Regions from separate parts of the Stenotrophomonas sp. P5_A9 genome, predicted to be linked through region 2. Evidence: riboswitches for the same ligand, from Rfam matches in the RefSeq annotation. Region 2 holds a riboswitch; the other holds the start of a gene.
The links. Region 2 has a riboswitch for glycine ahead of AC1DR7_RS05825 (trimeric intracellular cation channel family protein). Riboswitches for the same ligand answer to the same signal wherever they lie in the genome.
Positions count from the first base shown of each region.

Region 1: another riboswitch for glycine. It lies ahead of gcvP (aminomethyl-transferring glycine dehydrogenase); the one in region 2 lies ahead of AC1DR7_RS05825 (trimeric intracellular cation channel family protein).

Region 1 covers NZ_JBFULC010000041.1:20,866-24,260, forward strand. The annotation lists gene AC1DR7_RS13670 (hypothetical protein) at 1-327, opposite strand, end outside; gene AC1DR7_RS13675 (multidrug effflux MFS transporter) at 552-1,775, opposite strand; glycine riboswitch at 2,055-2,157, shown strand; gene gcvP (aminomethyl-transferring glycine dehydrogenase) at 2,256-3,395, shown strand, end outside.
Region 2 covers NZ_JBFULC010000013.1:12,804-16,198, forward strand. The annotation lists gene AC1DR7_RS05820 (MdtA/MuxA family multidrug efflux RND transporter periplasmic adaptor subunit) at 1-405, opposite strand, end outside; gene AC1DR7_RS05825 (trimeric intracellular cation channel family protein) at 690-1,307, opposite strand; glycine riboswitch at 1,398-1,489, opposite strand; glycine riboswitch at 1,498-1,591, opposite strand; gene AC1DR7_RS05830 (GIY-YIG nuclease family protein) at 1,636-1,905, shown strand; gene AC1DR7_RS05835 (ribonuclease E inhibitor RraB) at 2,006-2,350, shown strand; gene AC1DR7_RS05840 (nuclear transport factor 2 family protein) at 2,419-2,856, shown strand; gene AC1DR7_RS05845 (NAD(P)/FAD-dependent oxidoreductase) at 2,913-3,395, opposite strand, start outside.

The DNA of each region.
Region 1 (3,395 bases), on a different contig from region 2:
GTCGGCCGTTGCTTCGGCATGCGCGGCATCCTTCAGGGCGTCCGAGTAGACCAGGCGTACCGGCGTGCCCTGACGCTCGTGCAGTTCGGCGGCCTGCATGATCAGCGCCAGCACGCGCGCCGCGCTCGGGGTCTGGCCGGCGATGCGGCCATCCATGCCCAGTACCCACTCGCCGTCGCGGCGGACGATGCCGGCCAGCAGCGTGCGCTGCTGGTCACGCAGCTCGGCATGCGGCTCCACCGGCGGGGTGGCGGCCTGCTCGCGGTTGGCAGCCTGGGTTTCGCGGCGCCGGCGGATGTCGCGGCGCAGTTTGGAGGTGGTCGACATCTGGAACGTCCGGACTGCATCAAAGCGCAAAGGATACCGCACGGGCCCGGCCGGGCCCGTTGAGGGCCGCCGCCCGGCTCGGTCCCGCACCTTGCCGTGGCGCCGATAGCCCATGACGGTGATGGCCTGCCGATCGATGCCGCAGCCCTGACCAGGTGCCGCCGGATCGCCAGCACCACGCCGGCCACGCCCGCGTCGCCCGCCATCGTAGCGTGCGCGTGCGCTTATTCGATCGGCGTCAGCACGTCACGGCGGCGCTCGCAGTGCCGCTCCCAGTACCAGAAGCTGCCACCGATGGCGAAGAAGCCCGCGTAGCCCAAGGCCAGGTGCAGCGGGCTGCTGCTGAGCATCGGCGAAACCACGCCGGCCACCACGGTGTTGATCATCAGCTGGATGAACATCTGCATCGAGGAGGCCAGGCCGCGCTGATGCGGGTACATGTCCAGCACGGCGAGCGCCAGGATCGGGAAGATCAAGGCCATGCCGACGCCGCCCAGGAAAATCGGCATCACCGCCCACGGCAGCGCGATCTGCGGTACCGATACCACGTAGCCGACGTTCAGCAGCGCCGAGACGGCGCACAACGCAAACCCGATCGCGATCTGCCGCTGCGCCACGATCCGCCCGGCCATGCGGCCGGACAGGAACGAGCCCACGGTCATGCCGCCGATGGTGGGGATGAACAACCAGGCAAAGCCGCCCTCGCCCAGCTTGAGGTGTTGCATCACAAACACCGGTGCCGAGGCGATGTACAGGAAGATGCCGGAGAAATTGAACGCGCCTGCCGCGGCCAGGCGCAGCAGGCGCGGGTTGGAGCCCATCCGCACATAGCTGCGCAGCAGTTCGCGCATCGACAGCGGCGTGCGCGCTTGGACCGGGTGGGTTTCCGGCAGCCATTTGCCGGTGGCCAGCAGCAGCACCACGCCGAACAGCACCAGGAACCAGAAGATCAGCGGCCAGTCGCCGCCGCCGAGCAGGATCCAGCCGCCGATGATCGGCGCGATGGCCGGGGCGACGCCGAAGATCATCGACACCTGGCTCATCAGACGCTGCGCGTCGGCACCGTGGTACAGATCGCGGATCACTGCGCGGCCGACGATCACCCCGACCCCGGCGGTGACGCCCTGCAGCGCACGGAACACCAGCAGCGTGGTCATGTCGCGCGACAGCGCGCAGCCGATCGAGGCGCCGATGAACAGCACCAGCCCGCCGATGATCACCCGCTTGCGTCCGAACGCATCGGACAACGGGCCGTGCGCCAGGCTCATCAGGCCGTAGAACAGCAGGTACACGCTGATGGTCTGCTGCACGGCCACCTGGTCGACCTGCATGCGGTCGCCGAGCAGCAGGAAGGCCGGGAAAATGGTATCGATCGAGAACGGACCGAACATCGCCAGGCCTGCGAGCAGCAGGGCAAGGCGGCGGGTCGAGGGTGAGGCGGGCGTCATGCGGTCTTCCGTCTGGGCCGTGCGCACTGCACGGCGGGCGCAAGCCCGGAACGGGCGGCACCAGATGAATACGAGGGTCCGATGATGATAGGCCTTTGTACCGCCGGGCACCATCGCCGGAGGCCCGAGAGGGGCGCCCATACCACCCCGTATTCATGTGCCATGGGGACGCAGCAGAGAAAGCCGCTGGGCTATAATTGGCGGGCACCATGGTGGGAGAAGCGGACACCCGCTGCCGAAGGCGCAACGCCCGTAATCGCTCAGGCCCGATACCACCCGTACCAAAACTCTGGAGAGACCGGCCCATTGCCGGCGCCGAAGGGGCACGAAGCACGCAGATGCGCGCTTTTAAACTCTCAGGCAAAAGGACAGAGGGGCACCCAGGAAGACCGCAAGGTCCGGTGGATCGCTGTCGCCCGCGACACGCCCTGGCCCCGGCTGCCTTCCGAACGTGCGTGCCCACTCTTCGAGATGCCAGCCATGTCCCAGAACACTCCTTCCCTGCGCGAGCTTGAACACAGCCACGCGTTCGTCGAACGCCACATCGGCCCCAACGACGCTGAAATCGCGCAGATGCTCGACGTGGTCGGCCACGCCTCGCTGGACGCGCTGACCGATGCGATCGTCCCGGCCGGAATCAAGTCGCCGGCCCCGCTGGACCTGCCCGAGTCGCTGACCGAAGTGCAGGCACTGGCCAAGATCCGCGCCATCGCCGACAAGAACCAGGTGTTCCGCACCTTCATCGGCCAGGGCTACTACGGCACGCTGACCCCGAACGTCATCCTGCGCAACGTGCTGGAAAACCCGGCGTGGTACACCGCCTACACCCCGTACCAGGCCGAGATTTCGCAGGGCCGCATGGAAGCGCTAATCAACTTCCAGACCCTGTGCGCCGACCTGACCGGCATGGAGATCGCCAACGCCTCGCTGCTGGATGAAGCCACCGCCGCCGCTGAAGCGATGACCCTGGCCAAGCGTTCGGCCAAGTCCAAGTCCGACACCTTCTTCGTGCACGACGCCGTGCACCCGCAGACGCTGGAACTGCTGCGCACCCGCGCCGAGCCGATGGGCATCGTGCTGCGCGTGGGCACCCCGGCCGAGGCGATGGAGGCCGAAGCCTATGGGGTGCTGCTGCAGTACCCGGACACCTTCGGCCATATCGGCGACTACAAGGCGCTGGCCGATGCCGTGCACGCCCGTGGCGGCCTGGTCGCGGTGGCGACCGACCTGCTCGCGCTGACCCTGATCGCCGCCCCCGGCGAATGGGGCGCGGACATCGTGGTCGGCAACTCGCAGCGTTTCGGCGTGCCGTTTGGTTTCGGTGGCCCGCATGCCGCCTTCATGGCCTGCCGCGACGCCTACAAGCGCTCGATGCCGGGCCGCCTGATCGGCGTCTCGGTGGACGCGCAGGGCAATGCCGCCTACCGCCTGACCCTGCAGACGCGCGAGCAGCATATCCGCCGTGAGAAGGCCACTTCCAACATCTGCACCGCGCAGGTGCTGCTGGCGGTGATGGCCTCGATGTATGCCGTGTACCACGGCCCGGAAGGTCTGACCCGCATCGCCCGCCGCACCCATCGCCTGGCCGCGATCCTGGCCAGCGCACTGCGCGCTGCCGGC
Region 2 (3,395 bases):
GAGCTGGGCCTGGGCGTTGTCCAGCTCGGCCAGGTTCTGCTGCTGGGTGCCCAGCGCACGCGACAGCGCCACCTGGTAGGCGCGCGGATCGATCTCGGCGATCAGGGCGCCGGCCTTGACGTGCTCGCCCTCGCGGAACGACAGCCGCAGCAGTTCGCCATCCACGCGGCTGCGCAGGCTCACCGTGTGCAACGGGGTGACGGTGCCCAGCGCCTTCAGGCGTACCACCAGGTCCTCGCGTACGACGGTGGCCACGCGGACGGGCGTGGCGGCAGCGGCAGGCGCCGCGTCGGCGGCCGGTGCCGGCGCGAGCACGCGCCAGGCGATGGCGGCGGCGGCCAGCACGGCCACGACCAACAGCGGTTTGAACAGACGACGGGAACGCGAGGGCAGCGGGGCAGACATGGGGCATCCTGCGCGTGCGCCATACGGCGAACGCGTCCATGGTTTACCGGCCCGTGGGGGCAGGCGGGGCGAAGTGGGGTTGTCTGGCGGGGCCGCTGGTCGAATGCCGCAGCGTGGCTGGATGCCGACCCGGGAGGGTCGGGGGCGTCATGTTACCGCGTGCGGCAGTCTGCGCTCACATGCCCTTGGTCATGGGATGCAATGAACGCTGCGGTACCGACCGTTGGCCGGTACAAGGTCGCCCGGCCAACGGCCGGGCGCTACAGGTGCATTGAACGTTCCGTTCAATGCACCTCGTCGCGGTAGACGAACTTGGGCATTTCCCAGTTGAAGTGGATCGCCAGCAGGCGCAGCAGGAAGCCACCGCCCAGGCACCACAGCGTGGCCGCATTGAGCGACACGCCCAGTTCCAGCAGGCCCAAGTAGGCCGCGCCGGTGAACAGCGTGATCACCGCATACAGTTCCTTCTGGAAGATCAGCGGCACCTCGTTGCACAGTACATCGCGCAGCACGCCGCCGAAGGCGCCGGTCAGCATCCCGGAGATCAGCACGATCGGTGCGGCGTGGCCGGCCTCGCGCGCCACCGCGCAGCCGATCAGGGTGAAACAGATCAGCCCGAGTCCGTCCAGCACCAGGAAGGTGCGGCGGAAGTGGTGCATCCAGCGCGCCACCCAGGTGGCGATCAAGGCCGCGCAGATGGTGAAGCCCAGGTACTCCGGGTGTTTCACCCAGCCCAGCGGGTAGTGGCCCAGCACGATGTCGCGCAGCGAGCCGCCGCCGAGCGCGGTGACGCAGGCGATGATCACCACGCCGAACAGGTCCATGCGCCGCCGCCCGGCCGACAGTGCGCCGGTCATGGCTTCGGCGGAAATGGCGATGAGGTAAATCAGGGAGAGCAGCATGGCGGGAACTCCGGGCAACGGCAGGCGAGGACGGAACCACGCACACCACACGCCAGCGCAGGGCACTGTCGTGGGATGGGATTCCGTTGCCGCTCCCGCTGTCCTTTTGCCTGAGAGTTCAGTGGCCAAGGCCACGTGCCCCTTCGGCGGGTCATTGAAGACCTCTCTCCAGATCGGCGTGTCGGATGCATGGTTGGTGGCTGTGCAGCCACCGGCCTGAGCGATTATGGGAGCCTGCGCCTTCGGCGGGCGCCAGCGCGGCGCCTCTCTCCTGCATCCGGGCCGGATTCTAGCAGCCAGCGACCCCGCGCCGGTGGATAATCCCGGTATGCCCGCTGAACCCGCCCCCTGGTACGTCTACCTGCTGGAATGCCGCAACGGCAGCTACTACGCCGGCATCAGCAACGACGTGGCGGCCCGCTTCCAGGCCCATGTGGACGGCAAGGGGGCCAAATACACCCGCGCCAATCCGCCGGTGAAGCTGCTGGCGATGCGCGCCTACCCGGACCGCGCCACCGCCTCCAAGGCCGAATGGCAGCTCAAGCGCCAGCCGCGGGCGCGCAAGCTGGCGTGGCTGCAGGCGGTGGAATCGGCGTAGCGCCGGACGCTGCGGGCCGCGCGTCGCTTGTTCGCGTGTTCGCCGCCGACATACCATCGTGCATCTGCCGGTGATCGGCCTGCTGAACCCCTGGAGTGCCATGTCCCGCGACCTGATCCTGTACCCGGAAGACGAAAACGGCGATGTGCTGTGGAACATGCTGCAGGACGGTGATGACCTGTCGATTCCCCGCGAGGTGGATTTCGCGCTGATCTTCCCCACCGAAGACGTGGCCATTGCCTTTGCCGTGCACCTGCTCAAGAACGAACAGAAGGTGTCCTTCGCCCGCTACGAAGGCAACGACGAGTTCCCCTGGCAGATCCTGGTGCACCCGCTGATGGTGCCGACCCACCACAACATCGCCGGCTTCGAAGGCCTGCTGGGTACCGAAGCCATTCCCTACAGCGGACGGCTGGATGGGTGGGGGTGCGTTTCGCAGGGCTGACGCCCTTCAGCACGCCACGTACTGCACGCGACCCCGCCCTTCATTCGCGCACCTGCCGGAGAGCACCGATGTCCGCCCTGTTCCTGATCCTTGCCGCCGCCGCAACCGCCCCGCCCGCCGCAATCGTTCCGGATCCGGCCACGCTGGCGGCCATCGAGGCGACCTGTTTCGATTACGTGGACGGCCAGCTCGAAGCCGATCCACAGCGCGTCGCACGTTCGCTGCACCCGGACCTAGCCAAGCGCGCCATCCTGGGGGATACCCCGGACGAGCGGCTCGGGCTGCGGCGGATGTCCAAGGAAGAGCTGGTCGGGCTGACCCGGCAGGGCGCTCTGAAAACGCCGAAGGAGCAGTGGAACCGCAGCTGCCGGGTGCTGGACGTGACCGGCAACGCCGCCTCGGTGCGGCTGGAAACGCCATGGTTCGTGGACTATTTCCACATGGGCCGTTTCGGCGCGCGTTGGGTCATCGTCAATGCGCTGTGGTACAGCAAGCCGAAGCAATGAGCCCGTCCAGTGTCACCGAACAACCTCGCACATTCCGGGCAAGCGTTACATCCTGATCATCGCGATGACGTCTCATCCGGATCGGGCGCAGACGGGATGGCCTTCCTCCGCCGATCCTCACGGTCATCCCCGAAAATGATCCGCGCGCTGCGCTGGTAGCTCCAGTATGCCACCGCCCAGTTAAGCAGCACCACGATGCGGTTGCGGAAGCCGATCAGGAAGAACACGTGCGCGGCCAGCCAGAACCACCAGGCCAGCACGCCGGACAACTGCAGCCTGCCCAGGTGCACGATCGCGGCCATGCGCCCGATCGTGGCCAGGTTGCCGAAGTCCTGGTACTTGAACGGCCCGGGCGCGGGCTTGTTCTCCAACCGTGCGCGGATGATCGCCGCCACATGCTTGCCCATCTGCTTGGCCGCAGGCGCCACGCCGGGCACCGGCCGGCCGTCGGCCTGGCTGAGCGCGGCCAGGTCGCCGGCGACGAAGATTTCCGGATGGCCGTCCAGGGTGAGGTCTGGCTGCACCGGCACGCGGCCGGC